3 regions of the Solibacillus cecembensis genome follow, and region 3 is predicted to be linked to each of the others. Evidence: riboswitches for the same ligand, from Rfam matches in the RefSeq annotation. Region 3 holds a riboswitch; each other region holds the start of a gene.

Region 1 (8,123 bases), on a different contig from region 3:
TTAAAAGACAAAGAAGCGGATTTAATTATAGCTGGTAATGTTGCCATTGATGGAGGGTCTGGTCAAGTAGGTCCTCGTTTAGCAGACTTATTAGGAATCAATTACGTAACAACAATTACAAGTCTTGAAATTGAAGGGACGACAGCAAAAATCGTTCGTGATATTGAAGGGGACGCTGAAATATTAGAAACTTCATTACCATTATTAGTAACGGCACAGCAAGGTTTAAATGAACCACGCTATCCATCTTTACCGGGAATTATGAAGGCGAAAAAGAAGCCACTTGCTGAGCTTGAGTTAGATGATTTAGATATCGATGAAGATGATGTGGCAGTGAAAATCGAGACAATCGAAATTTATTTACCACCTCAAAAAGCAGCAGGTCGCGTTTTAGCTGGCGATCTTTCTGATCAAGTTAAAGAGCTAGTAAGCTTACTTCATAACGAAGCAAAAGTAGTTTAACTTGATTCAGCAGATGTCCCCTACTTCTATAAGTTGGGGATGAATGCTAAATATGCAATTCTATTAGGGGTTCAACCCCAGGCTTAATCAAGTTAATGCCCCGGCGGATGTCACAGATTTTTTAGGGGAGTTTTTCGAGAGAGCTCGAAAAAAATCTGGACGCAATTACGCCGAGGCGTAATTGATATGGTAAACAATAATTTTACGAAGATGGTAATGGAGGGATATACATGTCAAAGAAAGTATTAGTATTAGGTGAAGTTCGTGAAGGAAGCTTACGTAACGTTTCATTTGAGGCAATTGCTGCAGGTACACAAATTGCTGATGGTGGCGAAGTAGTAGGTCTTATCGTAGGAGATTCAGTTGCTGGGGTAGCATCTGAATTAGTTGAGTACGGTGCAAACCGTGTTGTAACGGTGGAACATCCACATTTAAAAACATATACTTCTGATGGGTATAGCCAAGCCATTTTAGCGGTTATTGAGCAAGAAAAACCAGATGCTATTGTATTTGGTCATACATCTTTAGGTAAAGATTTATCACCTAAAATTGCATCTCGCTTAAATGCTGGTTTAGTATCAGATGTAACAGAAATTCAAGGTGCTGGAGACGATGTTGTGTTCATTCGTCCTATCTATTCTGGAAAAGCTTTCGAAAAAGTGAAGGTAAAAGAAGGCGTTATTTTCGCAACAATTCGTCCAAATAACATCGCACCACTTGCAAAAGCAGCAGGTCGCGCGGGTGATGTATCTTCAGTGTCGGTGGACATTACAAATTTACGTACAATCATTAAAGAAGTTGTTCGTAAATCAACGGAAGGCGTCGATTTATCTGAGGCAAAAGTAGTTGTAGCAGGAGGGCGTGGTGTAAAATCTGAAGACGGCTTCGCACCATTATATGAGCTTGCTAAATTACTAGGTGGTGCAGTTGGTGCTTCTCGTGGTGCATGTGATGCAGATTACTGTGACTACTCATTACAAATCGGACAAACAGGTAAAGTAGTAACACCTGATCTTTATATCGCAGCAGGTATTTCGGGGGCAATCCAGCATGTAGCGGGGATGTCGAACTCGAAAGTAATTGTTGCAATTAACAAAGATCCAGAAGCGAATATTTTCAAAATAGCAGACTACGGAATTGTGGGCGATTTATTCGAAGTTATTCCGATGCTAATTGAAGAGTTTAAAGCGTTAAAAGTAGGAGCATAATAACGACAGCTTCCTCACCTTATTATGAGGGAGCTGTTATTTTTTCTATGTTCAAGGGATTTTTTTACGTAAATATACCTCCCCGAGCATATTATTTTTAGCCAATTGGCAAATCATGCTATACTACAAACAGATGTTAGATAAGGAGGCTATTTAATTATGGCAATTGTACACGGTACAGATCAAACTTTTGGGCAAGAAATTTCAAATGGTGTCGTTTTAGTAGACTTTTGGGCTGCATGGTGTGGTCCATGTAAAATGATCGCTCCAGTTCTTGAAGAGCTAGATACAGAAATCGGTAACGATGTGAAAATCGTGAAGGTAGACGTTGATAACAACCAAGGAACAGCGGCTGAATACCAAATCATGTCGATTCCATCATTATTATTATTCGTTGATGGCGAGCTAAAAGCAAAAACTGCTGGCTTCATGCCAAAAGAAGCGTTAATCGATTTCATTAACGACAACAAATAATCCAATTCAAAAAGTCGTATGCCCGTAGCGGGTGTACGACTTTTTTTCGTCTATATAAGTTTAATCAAAGAATCTATTCTTATGATATAAGTGTTCTAATAAAGTATTTGCTATTTTGGGCTGGCTAAGCACATGAGGCGCACAGCTTTGTTGCACAAATCTATACGACTCATCTCTGTGCTTTGTGCAAGGCCAGCCTTTAAAACATTTTGCCTACTGAAACTTTCTGGATTTATTGCGCCGCTTCCGTGGGAGGCGGCGTTATCCTCAATCGATTTTTATTCCATTAGGAAAAATCTATCCTATTTTTTTGCTATTGAAGAGCAAAAATCATACAACCTTTGTGCAAAGCTGAACCTTTTAAGTGGAAAAATACTCCATGAAAGTGGGAGACAACGGCATGTTTTGCAGTCTCGACGGATTTTATTGTGGGGCTCATCTCATATTTCAATAAAAATATTGAGTAACTGAAACTAACTTCATATCCCAAAAAATGATTAGAATTTGTATTAGGACAAACTTGAATAGAAGGATTTGATTGGAATGAAGGGGAGGCGACTCCAGCGGGAACAGCACGTGCGGAAAATCCACTTGTTTCGAGATGTATCGAGAAACAAGTTAGTTGGAGCCGTGCCCGCGGAAAGCGTCCGACCCGGAATGGAAATCAACTCCCCCCTTTTTAGAATGGCTATTAATTATATTGAAACGAATAAAGCACTAGCTCTTGCCTTTCAAAATCACCTGAACTTAGGGTAAACTAAAGGGAAACGACGGAAATTTAAGGTGATGGAATGAATGCAAATATTAAGGCGAAACTAGAAATTTTACCGGGTGATCCAGGTTGTTATTTGATGAAAGATCACCAAGGGACGATTATTTATGTTGGGAAGGCCAAATCATTAAAAAATCGGGTACGTTCATATTTTACAAGTAGCCATGATGGGAAGACCGCCCGCTTAGTAAGTGAAATTGTGGACCTCGAATATATCGTGACTTCAAGTGATTTAGAAGCGCTAATTTTAGAACTGAATTTAATTAAGCTTCATGATCCGAAATATAATATTAAACTAACGGATGATAAAACATATCCATATATAAAAATAACAAATGAAAAGTATCCGCGTATTTTAACGACACGCAAAATTAAAAAAGATAAGGCCAAATACTTCGGTCCGTATCCGAATTCGTTCGCAGCAAATGAAACAAGAAAATTATTAGACCGACTTTACCCATTGAGGAAATGTGCCGTTATTCCGAAGCAAGTATGCCTTTATTATCATTTAGATCAATGCTTGGCACCATGTGTGAAGGAAATTGACAACGAAGTGTATCGCGAAATGGTCGATGAAATTGCGAAGTTTTTAAATGGTGGCTATGAAGAAGTAAAGCAGGATTTAGAACAAAAAATGTTGGATGCAGCTGAAAAATTAGAATTTGAACGAGCGAAAGAATATCGAGATTTAATGGCGCATATCGAAAAGATTATGCAAAAGCAAAAAATGGTGACAGGTGATTTAAGCAATCGCGATGTATTCGGTTATGCTGTGGAAAAAGGCTGGATGTGTGTGCAAGTTTTCTTTGTACGACAAGGAAAGTTAATCGAACGAGATGTTTCCGTTTTTCCGATATATAATGAACCAGAAGAAGAGTTTTTAACATTTGTCGGGCGTTTTTATGAAGAACCAAACCATATGCTGCCAAAAGAAATTTTCATTCCTACACAGGTGGATGGCGCTTTATTAGAAGAGCTTTTGAAGGTGAAAATTGTTATTCCTAAAAAAGGTTCGAAAAAGGAATTAGTTGATTTAGCTACGAAAAATGCAGATATTGCGATTCATGAGAAATTCCAACTAATTGAGCGGCAAGAGGAACGTACGATTGGTGCGTGTGAAGCATTAGGTGAGGCAATGAATATTCCCGTTCCGATGCGCATTGAAGCATTTGATAATAGTCATATGCACGGCACGGATCCGGTTTCAGCAATGGTTGTTTTTGTGGACGGCAAGCCACTGAAAAAAGAGTATCGTAAATATAAAACGAAGGAAGCCGCGAAACATGATGATTACGGCGCGATGCAAGAAGTCATTCGACGTCGATACACACGTGTGTTGCGAGAAAATTTACCGCTTCCCGATTTAATCGTTATTGATGGTGGGAAAGGGCAAATGGAAGTTGCGCGTGAAGTCATTGAAGATGAGTTAGGTCTTTATATTCCGATTGCTGGATTAGCAAAAGATGATAAGCATAATACGTCTCAATTATTATTCGGTGACCCAGTAGAGCCTATTTCACTAAAAAGAACGAGTGATGCGTTTTATTTATTGCAGCGTATTCAAGACGAGGTACACCGTTTTGCGATTACATTTTTACGACAGCAGCGACAGGCGAATACGATTGTTTCGGCGTTGGACGGTATTGAAGGTATTGGTCCGAAGCGTAAACAACAGCTCATGAAGCATTTTGGTTCAGTGAAAAAAATACGTGAAGCATCCGTTGTCCAGTTGATTGAGGCGGGCATATCACAGAAACTTGCTGAAACGATTCATCACCATTTTCAGGAACAATCATTGAAAAAGGATTTATAGTGTGCTAGAGTGAAACATAATTGAATAATTCAATCGATAGAGGCGCAGTAGTCAAAAGTAAGATGCATGAGGAAGGACAATTCCGTTGAATGCATTTGAAAGGGGAAACTGCCGAAGTGAATTGTGTATTGTTCGCACAAATTGCTGGTTTTGCATTTAAGAGATGTAAAATTGTCAGAGCGCATGTTCTGGAGAGCTATCCAAAGAGCACATCTAACTTTTATTATTTGTCTTGACGGCGACTTTCCCTATACGTGGAAGGTCGTTTTTTTTCGTGTATGACAAAACTGAAATTTTGTTTTTGAGTGCTAATATAAAGGGGTTGCAAACAATGGGGAATAATTTAACGGTGCGCGAGGTATTTTATGAAGCGGATGTCATTCGACTAACAATTGGCTATGATTTTTATGAAACAGCATCACTTTCGGAAGTATTTAGTATTTTAGCAGAAAATAATATCAATGTGGATATGATTGTGCAGTCGGTAATGGATGGTGTCAAACCAACCGTGTCATTTACAATTACGAAGGAGAAATTTGCTGAAAGCTTACGAATATTGGAGTCGAGTAAAGTTGCTTTAGGTTTTCGATTTGCTGATTTTGAAGTAGGGTTGGCTAAAATTTCGATTACGGGATCAGGTATGATTTTTGGTCCAGGCGTAGCAGCACGAATCTTTGCGCGGTTAGGGAAGGGGCATATTCCTGTTAAAATGGTCAGTGCATCGGAAGTTAAAGTATCGGTTATTGTGCCACAAGACGAGATGATGCAAGCAGCTAATATGTTGCATGACGAGTTTGCCTTAATTCAGTAAAATCATTCATTTCTATAAAAAGGCGAGGTGCTACGGATTGTAGGCTTCCTAAATGAATAAAAGCCTCAAGCTACTTTCTAAAGTAGCTTGAAGCTTTATCAATAGATGGTGAATAATTAACTGGTTGGCTCTTTTAAATCCCATTTTAAAGTGAATTTAACATAATTGTGCTTCACATTTTTTTCCTCGTAACATTCCGTTAAATAGCCAAACGTTTTTTGTTTTTGCTCTGCTAGAAATCCAGCTTCTAATCGAAAACAGCGCTGCTCAATATTGAGAGTGTCAGGATCTTCGGTAGTGAGTATGTAATGTATCTCATCTTTCAGCTCTTTTTCTAAAGTGAGTTGTCCCCAACCCGCCTCCATGAAAAATGATGATGCTTCTTCCATTGAAAATAATGGGAATTGACGAGCGACTTCTTTACCACCCCAATAAAGGACATCTGCTTCATGTTTTCCTAAAATGGATGAAAGTAAATGATCGCGAACGATTTCATAGCCAAAAGTTGGAATCGTTTTCATTTTATGCGGTTCCATTGAAAAAAACCTCTTTCCTAAATTTTCTTGTAATTTAATTCGATATATAGAAAGTCGAACTATAAGTAGAATAATAGTGACTTTAAACAGCGTAATACCGTCTTTAAAAGGGGTATGAAATGTTCGATGTTATCTTGACGCTAGTATCTGTGGAGAGTACAATGGACATGTCATAATATTGTACCATGATGAGATACGCAGTCAATAATCAACATTTACAAAATGGTGACTTTATAGATGCGAATTTCAAGTACTTAAGGGGGGTAACAGTTTTGTCGAAAGATCGTGAATTTTTATGGCGCCGCTTACATTCGTTATTAGGTGTAGTTCCAGTAGGATTGTTCTTGGCGTTCCACTTATCTTTAAACTTCACTGCTGTAGGCGGTGAAGAGTCTTACAATACCGCAACAGGAATGATGGAATTAGTTCCGCATTCATTATTGTTAGCAATGGAATGGATTATTATCTATATTCCACTTATGTTCCATGCATTCTACGGAGTGTATATTGCATTTACTGCTACGAACAACGTAAAACGCTTCAGCACATTCCGTAACTGGATGTTCGCATTACAACGCTTTACAGGTATATTCCTTGTAATCTTTATTGCATGGCATATTTTCCAAACACGTGTTCAAAAAGCGTTCGGTGAAGAAGTTAACTTTGATATGATGGCTGAAATCGTAGCGAATCCAGTAATGTTAGGATTCTACATCGTAGGTATCTTATCTGCAACTTTCCACTTAGCGAACGGCTTATGGTCATTCCTAGTAAGCTGGGGTATTACGCAATCTAAAAAGTCTCAACAAATCGCAACTTATATTACATTATTAGTATTTGTAATTTTAAGTATTATGGGTGTTGCGGCAATCTTAGCATTCGTTTAATTTTTCAAACTGTAACACTGATACAAAGTAAGAAATTGATGATGAATGAATTGTGAGTAAAAGTAATTAGCAATTATATATGAGGAGTAAGAAATTGATGATGAATGAATTGTGAGTAAAAGTAATTAGCAATTATATATGAGGAGTGAGAAATAATCATGGCGAAAAGTAAAATCATCGTCGTTGGCGGCGGTCTTGCTGGCTTAATGGCTACGATTAAAGCAGCTGAAGAAGGCACAGCAGTTGAATTATTCTCGTTAGTTCCTGTTAAACGTTCACACTCTGTATGTGCACAAGGCGGAATTAATGGCGCAGTAAATACAAAAGGTGAAGGGGATTCTCCATGGATCCACTTTGACGATACAGTATACGGTGGGGATTTCTTAGCAAACCAACCACCAGTTAAGGGTATGTGTGATGCAGCCCCTGGAATTATCCACTTAATGGACCGTATGGGTGTAATGTTCAACCGTACGCCAGAAGGATTACTTGATTTCCGTCGTTTCGGTGGTACATTAATGCACCGTACAGCATTCTCAGGTGCAACTACGGGTCAACAATTATTATACGCACTAGATGAGCAAGTTCGTGCACACGAAGTAGCTGGTTTAGTTACAAAATTCGAACACTGGGAATTCCTTGGTGCGGTTCTGGATGACGAAGGCGTATGCCGCGGTATCGTAGGACAAGACTTACGCACTGAAGAAATTAAATCATTCCGTTCTGATGCTGTGATTATGGCAACAGGTGGTCCTGGTATTATCTTTGGTAAAACAACGAACTCTGTTATCAATACAGGTTCTGCGGCATCAATTGTTTATCAACAAGGTGCTACATATTCAAACGGTGAAATGATTCAAATTCACCCAACAGCGATTCCTGGAGACGACAAAAACCGTCTAATGTCAGAATCTGCTCGTGGTGAAGGTGGACGTGTATGGACTTATAAAGACGGTAAGCCTTGGTACTTCCTAGAAGAAAAATACCCAGCTTACGGTAACCTAGTACCACGTGATATCGCAACACGCGAAATTTTCGACGTATGTGTAAACCAAAAGCTTGGTATTAACGGCGAAAACATGGTATACCTAGATCTTTCTCATAAAGATCCACATGAATTAGACATCAAATTAGGTGGTATTATCGAAATCTACGAAAAA
Region 2 (8,123 bases), on a different contig from region 3:
ATTAATAAACCAATTGCACCAATTGCAAAAATGTAGAACAGTAAAATACGCCAAAATACTGAACGTACCGCCTTTGGAATATTTTTTGCTGGATCATCTGTTTCACCAGCTGTTACACCAAGCATCTCTGTCCCTTGGAACGAGAAACCTGCCGCTAAGAAAATACCGAATATTGCTAGGAAACCACCATTAAACGGTGCATCTCCAACGAAGAAGTTTTTAAAGCCTACCGGATCATTGCCACCTAAAATTCCAAAAATCATCAGGAAGCTGACAATAATAAATACAATCACGGTTACTACTTTAATCATCGAAAACCAATATTCACTTTCACCATACGCTTTAACTGACATTAAGTTAAATGATAGAACAACGACAATAAATAAGATTGTCCATGTAATCGATGAACTATTTGGGAACCAATATTTCATAATTAACGATACAGCTGCGATTTCTGCTGCAATCGTAATTGCCCAGTTGTACCAATAGTTCCAACCTAATGCAAAGCCTAGTGCCGGGTCAACAAATTTCGTTGCATACGTACTGAACGAACCAGAAGTTGGCATATACGCGGCCATTTCACCTAAGCTCGTCATTAAAAAGTACACCATCACACCAATTAATGCGTAGGCAAGTAATGCACCACCAGGACCTGCTTGTGCAATTGCACCACCAGAAGCTAAAAAGAGCCCTGTCCCAATTGTTCCCCCTAAAGAAATCATCGTAATGTGACGACTTTTCAAGCTTCTTTTTAATTGATTTTTATTACCAAGTTGATCGATTTTTATCTCACTCATGAAAAATTCTCCTTTTTGTTTCGTTTGTATAGAGTTAAATGAAGATAAAAAGCCGCCACAAGTTTTTGTGACGGCTTTATTTAACACCAGACAAACTTGAAAGATAGCTCAACACATGTTTACACATGTGACAGTTCTGTTCCTTTCGGAGACAGCCCCAGCATCATCTTTTGAGAATCAAAATGACACTTCGGCAATCATTCCTTTCATATAGTTTCACCGATTTTCTCAATCTCCGCTATACTAATATTAATGCTTGCGACCTCTACCTCATTTTGACATGAGGTAATGTAATATTTAATTTCAATAACGATTCAAATTCTAGCATACCATTTTTTTGATAGCAACCGATTCGAACTTTTCTTTCTTTTTAGATTATTCGTACAATTAGTGGTGTCTGGTATAATGGGTTTTATTCAAGAACAGGAGCGTGGAAAATGAATTCCAAACTAGATACAAACACAAACAAAAACTTACTATCTAATAAATCTATTTGGCTATTTACACTAGCTATTATTTTTTTTGCGACAACACTCCGAACACCTTTAACAGTCGTTGGACCCATCATATCCTTTATACGAGATGGACTCGGCATTTCTAACGTTCTCGCTGGTTTTTTAACAACCATACCGTTACTTGCTTTTGCGGTGGTATCACCTTTTGCCGCTCGTATCGCTCGGAAATTTGGCATGGAATGGACACTGTTTTATTCAGTCATTATTTTATGTGCAGGTGTTTTACTACGTTCAGTTGGTTCGACTGCACTACTTATTTTAGGGACAATTCTAATCGGGGTTGCTATCGCTTTCGGAAACGTGCTCATCCCTAGTTACTTCAAGCTAAAATTCCCGCTTCATATTGGCATATTAACGGGGATTTATTCCGTGTCGATGAATATTTCTGCCGGTCTTGCTGCAGGTGTTAGCTATCCGATTGCATCAGGTTTTGGCTGGCAGTCTGCACTTGGCTTTTCACTTATTTTAGGAATATTAACATTACTTTTTTGGCTTCCTTTATTGAAAGACCACAAAGTAGAAATGAAATTTGCCAGCTCGGACGCACCGAAAAAGAAAATGTGGAAATCCCCTCTTGCCTGGGCAATTGCCGCAACGATGGGCTTACAATCGTTCATTTTTTATAGCTCAAGCGCTTGGCTACCGGACATTTTCATTAGTCAGGGAATGAGTGCACAAGATGCTGGCTGGATGGGCTCTATCATGCAACTTGCGCAAATTCCATTAACATTTATCATTCCCATTATTGCTGGAAAACTTTCATCACAACGTCCGATTGTACTCTTCTTTTCACTTTGTTATGTGATTGGGTTTACTGGTGTATTAATGGAGTGGACGAGCTTGGCCGTATTATGGATGGTGTTTTTAGGTTTTGCAGGCGGTTCTTCATTTGGCCTTGTCCTTATGTTTTTCACATTGCGAACAGAAACAGCCTTCGAAGCTGCTGATTTATCAGGCTTTGCGCAATCTGTCGGTTATTTAATCGCAGCAATTGGACCTGTTTTATTCGGCTTTGTTCATGATGCGACAAATAGTTGGACAATCCCGATTGCATTATTTTTAATCGCTTCCGCACTATTATTTATTGCTTCCTTTATAAGCGCGAAAAAGCAATTTATCTAAAGCAAACGTATGTGCTCATTTATGGTATACTCTACTTACATTAAAACTTAAAGGAGTATATTGAAGTTGCGTAAACGTAATCGACGAAGAAAGAAAAGAATGCCTAATTTTACATTGGTCATGATCATCCTGGCAGGTGCGGCTGGCTGGTATTTTAGCGAAACATTGCAAGGTATCGGCATTGGGATTGCTCTTTACTTTGTATTATTAATCGCTTTTAAAATTTGGTGGAGATCGCGAAAAACAGCAAAGCTACGCAAATCCGGCATCCGTGAAGTTGATGTGATGAGCGGTGAAGATTTCGAACGTTTTTTAGGTGAGTTATTTAAACGCCGCGGCTTTAAGGTGCGCTACACAGCGACAAGCGGGGATTATGGTGCAGACTTAATCTTAAACGATGGTAAAGAAATCATTGCTGTACAGGCAAAGCGCTATTCTAGTTCCGTTGGTGTGAAAGCAGTACAGGAAATTATCGGTGCTGTCAAAATGTACAATGCGACTGAAGCTTGGGTTGTGACAAATAGCCATTTTACAAAGCAGGCAAAAAAACTGGCCGATATTAATGGCGTTTATTTAATTGATCGCGATGAATTAATTGATATTATTTTGAATAAATGACGCAAGTAACCCCCTTATTCCTTTGATGGATGAGGGGGATTTTTGTTTATTTATAAGGAAGTTGCTGATAAAAATAATTCGGCTTCTTCGTTTTATTAGGTATCGGTTGATGATAAATAGACGTTGTCGCAGGTGACAGTGGTGGAATGAGCCACGTCCAGTTCCCTGTTACTTCGCGCTGTTCTTTTTGCTCCTGCTGTTGAAACAATTCAAACTGTTGCGCCGCAGTATGATGATCGACAATGCTCACACCTGCTTTTTTATAGGAATGCAACACCGCTACATTTAATTCTACGAGTGCACGGTCCTTCCAAAGTGATGCATTCAAAGTCGTTTCAATCCCCATTTGCTGTGCGACTTTTGGCAAGAAATGATAGCGCGCTTCATCAGCTAAATTACGCGCGCCAATTTCCGTGCCCATATACCAGCCATTAAACGGTGCTGCTTGAAAATCAATTCCACCAATATTAAAGCGCATACTCGAAATAATCGGAACGGCATACCATTTCATTTGTAAGCTCGAAAAATCATAGTGTGGATGCTCGATTTGCACTTCGACTACATCGTCTTTCGGAATTTCAAAAAATTTCGGTGGGTGGTCATCTAATTGAATGACAAGTGGTAACACATCATAATTTGTCCGTGCTCCGCGCCACCCGAGTGCTTCACATGTTTTTGTAAAAGCGAGTGAATCTGAATCACCTAGCACACCATCCGCCGTTTCATAGCCGGCATAGCGAATGAGCTGATGATTCCAAATATGTACCCGATTTTGCGCAAAAATCGAAATAACTGGACGAATTTTCCCACTATTCGTAGCAAAGGAAATATGCTCCAGTAATGCAGCAAAAATCGCTTCCTCATCCAATAAATGACGTTGATCCAACACCGTTAAGCTATTCCAAAATAATCGACCAATGCACTTATTACTATTGCGCCAAGCAACACGCGCACCAAAAGTTAATTCTTCTGTTGTAAAACTGAATTGTGGGTCCACCGCTTGAATGAGACGGCGTTCTAGCCACTCTTCCGTTTGCTGCGTTTCTTTTTTATATAAAGTTAAAAATGAGTTTAATTCTTGTATGTTCATATTGTGTCCCCCTACTTCTTTCATTTTGTATTGTTTTTGAAACAAACACAATGAAAGCCCTTCCACAACAAAGATGTATTTTATATATATGACTAAAAGTGTTCAAATTCATAGCCATACAATTTAGTCAGCTATCTATTTAGAATACTCCACAACAGAAAACGAAAGGAATTTATGTTCTTTTCTGGGGGTATCCATCTTTAATAAAAGATGGGTTCTTTAGTTCAATTTATATAGCAAATATTTTAGTGAATATTAATATTCCCCGTTATACTATTTAGCTGTAAAAAATCCTCTTCTGTCTCAAGTCCCTCTTGTAGTATATAGCCAGCATTCTGTGATTTAATACTAGCAGCTGGAAATAAGGCGGTTGTTATTTTCCCTGACTTTGTTTCCGCAGTTATAGCTTGTGGTTTTTCTAAAAACTGTACATTAATATGGCCAGAATTAGTCTTTATGTTGCTATGCCCGATTGAATCTCCAATCGATGCTACTTCAACGTTACCCGATTCATTAACAATCGTAAATTGATCAGTTAGTCGTTTAACAGTAATTTCCCCTGATATCGACGTTGCTTTTAAGCTAGATAAACCAATGTCCTCTACATGTATTTCCCCAGAATCTGTATTTGCGATTAGCCTAAGCAATGCACTTGTTGGTATATCTATTAGTATTTCTCCATTCTTTAAATTTACAATTCCGTTCCCTGTACCGTCTGATACAATACGTAAAGTATCGCCTGAAATCGTAGTATCTACCTTCATTTTTTCAGAAGTTTGCACTGTGACCTCACTATTTTCAGATGCAACAAATACGATATTTGAAGCATTTGTTTGAACTTCAATCGTATTAATATTGTCGATATTATACTGCGTCGATGTTTTTGAATCTTCCTTAGTTATCACAAAGCCGATCAATATAACAGTGGAGATAATTACCGCACCTATAATACCTAATAGTTTATATTTCATCCCATATCCCATCCTTTTCTTTTCTTTTCTTTTCTTTTCTTTTCTTTTCTTTTCTTTTCTTTTGTAAAATAACTACGCTACCCATTAAAAATATAGAAATAATAAAATACTGTAACGAATGATTTGTAGAAAGCCCTGCGAAATCTAAATATGGGATTTGATTAACTGGTCCCATATACCATAGTAAAAGATAAATTGATTCAAAGACCCTTCTTGATTTAGTGAAATAGCCTAGCGTAATCGCCAATGTCACAATAAACATAATCCCAATTACATAAGCAATCCCCGCACGAGTATCCCCAGCTAAACTAAGTCGTAAAACAAATCCGAACGAATAAATGAGCGTGATAAATAGACCAGAAAGCCATGTAATAAAATATTTTATTGATGCATTAAACGTGGACAGTATTAACTGTTCCGTTCGATTAGTAGTGTCTACCGTACCCATTTTTGACCAAATAGCAAGTGGGAATAACATGAATAACGGTGACCAACTTATTAAAATATTCATTGGTAAGGCAAAACTTAAAATAATAGAAATAATTAAAATCCCATATAGCCATTTAGAATACCCTCTCAGTAAGACCTTCCACTCACCAATAATCAATCGAGCATAGTAGATTGATTGCTCGAACTGTACTGGTGATAATACCCGCGCATCTACTTGCTTTCTTGTTAATTCAATTACTTCCTGCTTTTTAGGACCAGATGTAAGTTGCCTTTGCTTTTGAAAACGATTAAACGATACTATCGCTAACAAAATATTACATACTGCAATGAATCCCCAAAGAAAAACACTTATCAACATTTCCTTTGTCCATACAATCCCTTCCCATGTGAATGTTAAGACATTCGCTACTGGGTAATAGCCAAAACTTCCCCCACTGTCACTATCCTTTAAAAACGGGAATACTTGGGCCGCATCATTGACCATGTTTGACAAAATTGTATTTAATCCAAATAAATCGAGCAGTACATTTGAAAATGAAATCGATAATACACTAATTGCTATCCACATGCAGAAAAAAATAACGTTTCCTAAAGTACCTTTTAGCCACCCAATCACATCAAAAACAATCGTAAGAGAAGCCAAAAGAAATAAAGATGGAAGGGTCAGACAAAAGTAGGGCATCAAATAATCTCCCCATATAATGTCTGTGTCCTCTGCTCTAATAATTTGCATAAACATAAACGAAAACAGCAATGATGCGCTAATGATGACCAATATAATAAAATTTGCCAAAACCTTTGTCCAAATGTATGCGCTCTTTGTAATTGGCGAAGTCGCAATGAACGGTGCTACACGTAGCTGCTCATCCTTACTAATGGTTCCTCTTAAAAAGTAAAAACCGAATAACCATAATAGCAAATTGCTGACCATGGCAAGCATGCCCCCGAGCCAGGCTGAGTTATAAACCCCTCGTACTCCACCAATGTAAAACACTTCATAATGTCGGTCAGCACTTGGAATGAATAAGTAACTTAAAAAAGTGTTAAACCAATGATTAAAAAAAACGTATAAGACCTCGTTTGTGTAAGTAAATGCCCTTTCGCAATCAGTACGGAATTCATAATTATTTTCATATCCGCTCAACCTTCTTTACTACGTGATACAAGTACGCATCCTCTAAAGAAGACTCCACTATTATCGCATCTTGCAAGGGCTTATGTTCATTAACAATACGAACATGTAAGCCATCACTACGGTGTGCCATTGAGCTTACTATAAATTTCTTTTGCACTTCCGCTAGAGTGCTTGAAGGAATGACACTTTGCCAAACCTTATTTTCAACTTGTTGGATTAACGCTTCTGGTGTTGCCTGAACTTGCAAATCGCCTTTCACAAGTATCGCTATATTAGTAGCCAAACTTTCAATATCAGATACAATATGTGTAGATAAAATAATAATTCTATTTGTTGAAAGTGATGCTAGTAGATTTCTAAAATTAATGCGTTCTTGTGGATCTAGGCCAACTGTTGGCTCATCGACAATTAATAACATCGGATCATTCAATAAAGACTGTGCGATTCCAACCCGTTGCTTCATTCCCCCAGAGAAACTACCAATCATCCGGTTTCGATGCTGTTCAAGATTCAATAACTCCAGTAGTTCGAGAATGCGTATTTTAGCTGATTTAGCTGTTAGACCTTTCATTACCGCCATATACTCTAAAAATTCTATCGGTGTCATGTTCGGATAAATCCCAAAATCTTGTGGCAAATAGCCTAATTGCTTACGTATCTGTTTTGGTGACTTCGTTATATCCAATTCATTAACATAGATTTTTCCAGCAGACGGCCTTTCAATAGTGGCAAGCATTTTCATTAAAGTTGATTTTCCAGCACCATTCGGACCTAGTAACCCAAATACCCCATTAGTTAACTCAAGATTTAACTCCTTAATGGCTACATGCTGACCATATTTCCGACTTACATTATGAATTGATATTTTCATTTTCCTTCCTCCATTCAATACGCCGTTTAGCAACTTACAATAAGCATAGAAAATGAAAGTAAAATTTAAGTAAACTGTAATTAAACTTCAGGGAATATTTTTATGGAAATTAATGATGAGAATTATGATACGCTATAATTAAATATCTACAATTTGATGGTGGTGAAAAAATGGAGGACAGTCGAATTTTATTAGTAGACGATGAAGAAGGAATCTTAACGTTACTGAAAATTACATTAATGAAGGAACACTTTTTAAATATAACAACAGCTACATCAGGTATGGATGCACTGTCATTAGTAAAACAGCAATCATATGATATTATTTTGCTCGATGTCATGTTAGGGGATTGTAATGGTTTTGATCTTTGTCAGGAAATACGCAAGCATTCATTGGCACCTATTATTTTCGTTACAGCGCGCTCAACCGATTACGATAAACTTCTTGGCCTAGGTATTGGGGGTGATGATTATATTACAAAACCATTTAACCCGCTCGAAGTTGTTGCACGCATAAATTCGATACTCAGACGTCAAAAGCTTTATGAAACAAAA
Region 3 (8,123 bases):
ACTTGCTTACAATCCATCACACTTAGAAGTAGGGAATCCTGTTGTGTTAGGTGCGGCTCGTGCTGTACAAGACGATACAACAGCTCCAGGTACGGCTAAACATGATGCGTCAAAAGCAGTAGGTATTTTACTTCATGGTGATGCAGCATTTGCTGGTCAAGGTATCGTAACAGAAGGCTTTAACTTCTCTCAAACAGAAGGCTTCTCTACGGGCGGTACGGTTCACATCATTTCGAATAACATGATTGGTTTCACAACGGAATTATATGATTCACGTTCATCTGTCTATTCATCAGACCCTGCAAAAGGCTATGATATTCCAGTAATCCATGTGAACGCAGATAGCCCAGAAACGGTTGCACAAGTAGGTCGTTTCATCGCGGAATACCGTGCAAAATTTGCTAAGGACATCGTGATTGACTTAATCGGTTACCGCCGTTATGGTCACAATGAAACGGATGATCCGACAGTAACAAACCCAGAAACGTATAAGTTAGTTGCAAAACATGAGCCAATTCGCGCGCTTTATGGTGCTGAATTAGCAGCTGCTAATGTTATCACAGCTGAGCAAGTGAAAGAAATTGATACGAACGTATATGCAGAAATGCAAGCAGCGTATGATCATGTAAAAGCAATGGCAGAAAAAGATGAGCATGTAGCCATCGAAATGCCAGAAGAATTAAAGGTGGACTTCCCAGAAATCGCTACAGCTGTTGATTTTGATCGCTTAAACAAAGTAAATGAAGATTTATTAGTGTTTGCGGAAGGATTCGAACCACAAAACAAACTAGGTAAAATTTTAGAAAAACGTCGCGATGCATTTGCAACTGCAAAAATTGATTGGGGTCATGCGGAAACGTTAGCTTATGCGACAATTACGCAAGACGCTACACCAGTTCGTTTTACAGGTCAAGATGCACAGCGCGGTACGTTCTCTCAACGTCACCTAGTGTTACATGATAAAAACAATGGTAGTGAATATACACCAATCCACCATGTTGATGGCGTAAAAGCGTCATTCACAGTATGCAACTCACCACTTACTGAAGCGGGTGTTGTTGGCTATGAATATGGTTATAACTTAGAAAATGAAAATGTACTATCGATTTGGGAAGCACAATTCGGTGACTTCGCTAACATGGCACAAGTTATGTTCGATAACTTCATTTCAAGTGCGCGCGCTAAATGGGGTCAAAAATCTGGCTTCGTTATCCTTTTACCACATGGTTATGAAGGTCAAGGTCCAGAGCACTCATCTAGCCGTATGGAACGATTCTTACAATTATCAGCTGAAAATAACTGGTTCGTAGCTAACTGTTCAAATGCAGGCAACTACTACCACTTATTACGTCGTCAAGCCGGTCTATTAGGTACAGAAGGCGTTCGTCCATTAGTTGTCGTTTCACCTAAATCATTATTACGTCACCCATTAGCAGCAGCTAGTGCGGAACAACTTGCAACAGGCCGCTTCCAAGAAGTGATTGAGCAAGAAGGCTTAGGCAAAAACGTAGCAGCAGTAGAAAAAGTAGTACTTGGTACGGGTAAAGTTATGATTGACTTAGCGGAACGTGTGAAGGACGGCGAAGGTTTCGACCACCTACACATCGTACGTGTTGAACAAATCTATCCATTCCCGACACAACAAGTAGCGGACATTATTGCGCGCTTCCCGAATGTGAAAGAAATCGTTTGGGTACAAGAAGAGCCGAAAAACCAAGGTTCTTGGATGTATGTTCTTGAAACTTTATATGCTATGGCTGAAGGCAAAAAAGTAAGTTATGTTGGACGTCCTGCAATGAGCTCGACATCTGAAGGAGACGGCGATTCTCATAAAGCTGCTCAAACTAAATTAATTACAGAAGCATTAGATAAATAATCGAATCATGAAATTAAAAAGGCTACTTGTATAGCAGGTAGCCTATCTATACAAACTTGTATAGGTAATTAAAGGAGGAAATTAAAGTGGCTGAAATTAAAGTCCCTGAACTAGCAGAATCAATTACAGAAGGTACAATTGCTCAGTGGGTGAAAAAAGTTGGAGATCGCGTAGAAAAAGGCGAATTCATCGTAGAATTAGAAACAGATAAAGTAAACGCTGAAATCATTTCTGAAGAAGCGGGTGTATTAACTCAAATTTTAGCTCCAGAAGGCGATACAGTTCTTGTAGGTCAAGTAATCGCAGTAGTTGAAGCTGGCGAAGGCGCAGCACCTGCTCCAGCAGCACCAGTTCAAGAAGCGGCACCTGCAGCTCCAGCGGCTCCGGTTGCAGCAGCACCTGTAGCACCAGCTCCAATCGTAGAAGAGTCTACGGATCGTGTAATTGCTTCACCAGCAGCACGTAAATTAGCTCGTGAAAAAGGAATTGACTTAGCGGCAATTTCTCCTGTAGATCCACAAGGTCGTGTACGTGTACAAGATGTATCAGCTCACGGTACAGCTCCAGTAGCACAAGCAGCAGTTGCAGCGGTATCAGCAAACGGCCCAATGGTATTCACTCCTGCAGGCGATTCTGACCGTGTAACAGTTGAGAAAATGTCTCGTCGTCGTCAAACAATTGCAAAACGTTTATTAGAAGTTAAACAATCAACGGCAATGTTAACAACATTTAACGAAATCGACATGACAAACATCATGGCATTACGTAAACGCAAACAAGAGCAATTCGTAAAAGATAACGACATCAAATTAGGTTTCATGTCATTCTTCACGAAAGCTGTTGTTGCAGCACTTAAAAAATATCCATACGTGAACGCACAAATTAGCGGTGACGAAATTCACTTAAATAAATTCTTTGATATCGGTGTTGCGGTATCAACTGAAGAAGGTTTAGTAGTACCTGTAGTACGTGATGCAAACAGCAAAAACTTCGCTGAAATCGAAAGAAATATCGGAGAATTAGCTGGTAAAGCACGCGACAAAAAATTAGGCTTAAACGACATGGCTGGTGGTTCTTTCACAATCACTAACGGTGGTGTATTCGGTTCATTAATGTCTACACCAATCATGAACGGTACACAAGCTGGTATTTTAGGTATGCACTCAATCGTTAACCGTCCAGTAGCGATTAACGGTGAAGTTCAAATCCGTCCAATGATGTACGTGGCATTATCTTATGACCACCGTATTATCGATGGTAAAGATTCTGTTGGTTTCCTAAAAACAGTTAAAGAAATGATTGAAAACCCAGAAGATTTATTATTAAACTCTTAATTATCACTTTAAAAGGCGGGCATATCTCCAAATGGGGATGTGTCCGTTTTTTCTATGTAAATATAACTATCAAAATAATTACTATTGACAGAAAGTATTGAATTATAGTATTATTCATACATTAAACAATTTAATAATAACCTCACAATCTTGTGGGGTAGAGGCGCGGTATTTATTAGTTTTTCATGGAGCATAGAGCATGCAACGAGATGGAAAAGAAGGAACTACCGCCGAAGTTTAAAAGAGCTCTTTCTTTTTAAGCTGGGTTTGCAGTGAATAATTGCAGAACTGTCTCGATTATCTCCATGATAATCGAGTTGTGCTATCTCAATATGGGATTGTGGGGATTTGAGCTATTTATAAATATAGCGACCTAAAATCTTCTTTTAGGTCGTTTTTTAATTGGCAAAAATTTTATGTTCATCTACTTTGATTGAAATATGTTTTTCCAATAATAAAATAGCTCAAAAATATGAAATTAATAGGGGGAGAATGACTATGAAAAAGAGACTAGTATTATTGTTTACAGTAATGATGGCCATGTTTGTATTAGCAGCATGTGGCGCAGACAAAGAAAAAGACACTACAAGTGGATCGGAAGGGTCTGACTCTACTACTGAATCGAAAGAAGTATTCAAAATTGGTATGGAGGCAGGCTATGCGCCATTTAACTGGACGCAAACGAATGATTCAAATGGTGGCGTACAAATTAATGGTGAAAAAGAATATGCAGGTGGCTACGATGTAGAAATTGCCAAAAAAATTGCTGAAGGTTTAGGCAAAGAGTTAGTCATTGTAAAAGCAGAATGGGATGGTTTAGTACCGGCGCTTCAATCAGGTGTCGTTGATGCCATTATTGCAGGGATGAGCCCCACAGAAGACCGTAAACAATCAATTGATTTCACAGAAAACTATTATACATCGGATTTCGTCATCGTAACGAAAAAAGGTAGTAAATATGAAAATGCGAAAACAATAGCCGATTTTGCGGGGGCAAAAATTACAGCTCAATTAAATACATCAAACTATAAAGTAATCGATCAAATTCCAGATGTGAAGCAACAAGTAGCAATGGATAACTTCCCAGCAATGCGTGTTGCTATTGAATCAGGTGTGATTGATGGTTATATAGCAGAGCGTCCAGAAGCTATTTCTGCAGCAGCAGCAAATGAAAACTTTACGTATTCAGTGTTAGAGGATGGCTTTGATGTAGAAGAAGCAGATGTTTCAATCGCAGTAGGGGTTCGTAAAGACTATGATTTAACGGATAAAATTAATGAAATATTAAAAGGTATTTCTGAAGAAGAGCGTCAAAAGTTGATGGAAGCAGCAATTGCCAATCAACCAGCCGCTCAATAATTAAACTATTAATGGAAAAGGGCCGCCAATTGAGCGGACTTTTTCTATTAGTTAGGTACATATAAGGCAGCTAATGCTGTTAGGGGGACTTCTTATGAGTTTAGAAACTATTTTAACGATACTCGAAAATAACTGGGAAATGTTCCTACGTGGCGCATATATGACTTTGGCAATTGCCATCATTAGTACAATTATCGGTGCGTTTATCGGATTTTTTATCGGAATTATGCATACGATTCCGATGAAGAAAAAATCATTTAAAAGCATGATTTTAAAAACTTTCAACTTTGTTTTAACGGTTTATGTAGAAGTATTCCGTGGTACACCAATGATTGTACAAGCAATGGTTGTTTTCTATGGGTTAGCATCATACGGTTTAGAATTGGATCGATTTATTGCGGCTTTAGTCGTTGTTGGATTAAATACCGGTGCTTATATGGCTGAAATTGTTCGAGGTGGAATCGTATCCGTTGATAAAGGTCAATATGAAGCGGCACAAGCCGTTGGGATGAACCATCTCCAAATAATGATTTATGTCGTTTTACCTCAAGTAGCCCGCAATATTTTACCTGCTACAGGGAATCAATTAGTGATGAATATTAAAGATACAGCTGTATTAAGTGTTATTAGTGTTACGGAACTTTTTTATCAAACAAAGTCTGTTGCTGGGGCAAACTTCAAATTTGCAGAAAGTTTCTTCATTGCATGTATGATTTATTTAGTCATGACATTTACAGCTACTCGTATTTTACGTTGGGTAGAAAAGCGATTAGATGGTCCTGAAGCGTATAAAATGGAAGTTGTACGCAAACCTGAAAACATAATGTAAGGAGCATCAACAATGGAAAAAATAATAGACATTCAACATTTAAATAAATCATTCGGCAACAATGAAGTGTTAAAGGATGTTAATTTTAGTGTAAATAAAGGCGAGGTAGTCTGTCTAATCGGCTCATCTGGCTCGGGGAAGTCAACGCTTTTACGTTGTGTAAACCTTTTAGAAACGCCTAGTGGTGGTGAAATCATATACAAAGGGGAAAACATCTTAAAGGATCTCAAGAGCGTTGAAGCGTATCGTACACACTTAGGGATGGTGTTCCAGCAATTTAATTTATTTAACAACCTAGATGTGTTAACGAATTGTACAGTTGGTCAGGTGAAGGTGTTAAAACGCTCTAAGGAAGAGGCAAAGGAAAAAGCACTTAAATATTTAGAAATTGTGGGTATGAGCGCTTATAAAAATGCAAAACCTCGTCAACTATCAGGCGGACAAAAACAGCGTGTGGCAATCGCGCGTGCACTTGCCATGGATCCAGATGTGATGCTCTTTGATGAACCGACGTCAGCATTAGACCCAGAAATGGTAGGGGAAGTATTAAAAGTAATGCGTATGCTTGCGGACCAAGGAAACACAATGCTGATTGTGACGCATGAAATGGAATTTGCGAAAGAAGTTTCGGACCGCATTGTTTTCATGGATAAAGGGGTAATCGTGGAAGAGGGACATCCAAGTGAAGTGTTAGTCAATCCAAAGCATGACCGCACAAAAGAATTTTTAAAACGTACGTTAGCATAATCGCGCATATAAAAAAGAGCTTGCAAAAATTTTGCAAGCTTATTTTCTAGAGTTCCATTCAGATATGATGAAAAAAATAATAGCAAAAGCAATGGCAATTGCGAAAAACCACATCGGAACACTACCAAAAGTCATGAAGTCCACCTCTTAAAAGTAGTGTAGCATGATTACAAAGGACATTCAAACCGACAATTGCATATGGTGAACCTTTAATAAGTGGGGGGTCTCAAACTTTCGCGGAGAATGCATCTTTATTTTGAAATGGAAGGCATAAAGTCCGTAATTGAGGGGAAAAATTGCGGTTCCTTTGTATAGGTACTATCATCTTAGGACAAAATCGTATAAAATAGATAATGATAATATACAAGTTATATAAAAGCGAGGTAGACAAATGTTACATTTAAAATGGAAAGATGCACCGACGATTCGTACTGTGAAATGTGTGCACACAAACGCAGCAAAGTATTTAGTTTCAAATGTATTAACAGTTGGAAAAGAATACGAAGTGAAAAATGAAACGGAAGAGTTCATTTTTGTTATCGACAATACAGGTCAAATTGGCGGATACTACAAAGAGTATTTCGCATAATAGCTACTAAATGAAATGAGAAAAACAGCTCGTCTAGTGAAGGGGATACTTCACGAAGACGAGCTGTTTTTTATTTTTGATCAATTATAATATGTTCGATTTCATGGCGCTTTTCATTGCTTGTTACTTGCACGCGCAACGTATCTTCTATATCTTGTAGCAGCCTTAATTGGGTTTGTTTAAAACGATCAATGTCCTCATGGTTCACAGTAGGTCGTTTGCTGCTTTTAGATGTTGTCTCGAGCATCTTGCCGTTTTTGCGTAGAAGCTCCTCTGAGGCGTCCATTAAGCGCTGCTGGGACTGCATGGCGCGGCGTTGGTTATTCATACTAAGAAGCATCGCAATTTGTGACTGCCAAAGCGGGATCATGTTCATAATCGAGCTTTGAATTTTCTCGATGAGCAACTGATTTGTTTGCTGAATTAATCGAATTTGTGGTGCGTATTGGATTGCTACCTCACGCGATATTTCTAAATCGTACATTCTTCGGTCAAGCCACTCGATTTGCATATGAAGGTCATTCAACTCATTTTGTTTAAAGGGGTCTGTACTTTCAAACAAAGCTTGTTGAATTGTAGGTAAAATAACTTCTTGAAGATGCTGTTTTTTAATTTCTAACGATGCAATAAAAACATTAACCTCTTGGAAATATTCTTCATTCACTGCATACAACTCATTTAAAAATTGATAGTCTGCCAATAATCCATTTTGTGTATGTGATAATTGGATGCTGAGCCGATCAATCCGTTTACTGAGCTTGTTGTAATGGGTCATAATTTCTTGAATGGATTGTTTTGGTCGACTAAAAATACGTGCAAAAAATCCTTTTTCTACTTCCACTAATGCATCTGGGTCGATTTCTGCCAAATGACGCATTAAATCAGACAGTACTTCACCGACTCTTGAAACATCTTTGCGCTGGATATAATTAAGCATTTGAGCAGTGAATTTTTTCAATGCTTCTTGCGCGGGTAAACCGAATGCTAAAATTTGATCGTATTGATGAATCGGTAAATCGGCTGCCAAATGTACAGCCCGTTGTTTAGAAATGGTACTAAGTGACGTAAAAAGCGGTGTTGTTGCATTGTTAGCAACATTCACCGCAAATTGTTCTCGTGAAGCTTGAATATCGGTACTTCCACTAGATGTGAAAGCATCGAAAGGGTTTATTTCTGTTCCCATGATTTATTCACCGCCGACTTTTAATCGTTCTTTGCGTTTTTCATTTGACATTTTTGCAAAATCAAGCTCAATTCTTAAATTTTCAATATCAGAAGCTAATGCATTCTTTAAATCTTCTTCCATTGTAACATGTAGCTCTTTTAACGTTTTTCGTGTATCTTCAAGCGCTAAATGTATCTCGTTGCCAGTCACTTGCTCTTTCGTTA

Evidence for each region. Region 3 has a riboswitch for lysine ahead of ACQKIH_RS20020 (transporter substrate-binding domain-containing protein). Riboswitches for the same ligand answer to the same signal wherever they lie in the genome.
Region 1: it holds a riboswitch for lysine, as region 3 does, so the genes downstream of both, ACQKIH_RS03370 (ACT domain-containing protein) here and ACQKIH_RS20020 (transporter substrate-binding domain-containing protein) in region 3, are expected to answer to the same signal.
Region 2: it holds a riboswitch for lysine, as region 3 does, so the genes downstream of both, ACQKIH_RS18505 (amino acid permease) here and ACQKIH_RS20020 (transporter substrate-binding domain-containing protein) in region 3, are expected to answer to the same signal.

Annotation. Positions count from the first base shown of each region.
Region 1 is NZ_JBNNMF010000003.1:15,514-23,636, forward strand. Features, by position in the region: gene ACQKIH_RS03350 (electron transfer flavoprotein subunit beta/FixA family protein) at 1-462, shown strand, start outside; gene ACQKIH_RS03355 (electron transfer flavoprotein subunit alpha/FixB family protein) at 693-1,670, shown strand; gene trxA (thioredoxin) at 1,830-2,144, shown strand; gene uvrC (excinuclease ABC subunit UvrC) at 2,936-4,729, shown strand; lysine riboswitch at 4,759-4,936, shown strand; gene ACQKIH_RS03370 (ACT domain-containing protein) at 5,061-5,540, shown strand; gene ACQKIH_RS03375 (YslB family protein) at 5,657-6,076, opposite strand; gene ACQKIH_RS03380 (succinate dehydrogenase cytochrome b558 subunit) at 6,349-6,963, shown strand; gene sdhA (succinate dehydrogenase flavoprotein subunit) at 7,122-8,123, shown strand, end outside.
Region 2 is NZ_JBNNMF010000025.1:20,974-29,096, reverse strand. Features, by position in the region: gene ACQKIH_RS18505 (amino acid permease) at 1-797, opposite strand, end outside; lysine riboswitch at 894-1,073, opposite strand; gene ACQKIH_RS18500 (CynX/NimT family MFS transporter) at 1,235-2,434, shown strand; gene ACQKIH_RS18495 (restriction endonuclease) at 2,501-3,052, shown strand; gene ACQKIH_RS18490 (nitric oxide synthase oxygenase) at 3,099-4,142, opposite strand; gene ACQKIH_RS18485 (DUF4097 family beta strand repeat-containing protein) at 4,388-5,113, opposite strand; gene ACQKIH_RS18480 (hypothetical protein) at 5,103-6,707, opposite strand; gene ACQKIH_RS18475 (ABC transporter ATP-binding protein) at 6,694-7,569, opposite strand; gene ACQKIH_RS18470 (response regulator transcription factor) at 7,740-8,123, shown strand, end outside.
Region 3 is NZ_JBNNMF010000030.1:26,282-34,404, reverse strand. Features, by position in the region: gene ACQKIH_RS20030 (2-oxoglutarate dehydrogenase E1 component) at 1-1,876, shown strand, start outside; gene odhB (2-oxoglutarate dehydrogenase complex dihydrolipoyllysine-residue succinyltransferase) at 1,963-3,210, shown strand; lysine riboswitch at 3,361-3,543, shown strand; gene ACQKIH_RS20020 (transporter substrate-binding domain-containing protein) at 3,709-4,569, shown strand; gene ACQKIH_RS20015 (amino acid ABC transporter permease) at 4,664-5,398, shown strand; gene ACQKIH_RS20010 (amino acid ABC transporter ATP-binding protein) at 5,411-6,145, shown strand; gene ACQKIH_RS20005 (DUF6501 family protein) at 6,537-6,734, shown strand; gene ACQKIH_RS20000 (toxic anion resistance protein) at 6,805-7,917, opposite strand; gene ACQKIH_RS19995 (5-bromo-4-chloroindolyl phosphate hydrolysis family protein) at 7,921-8,123, opposite strand, start outside.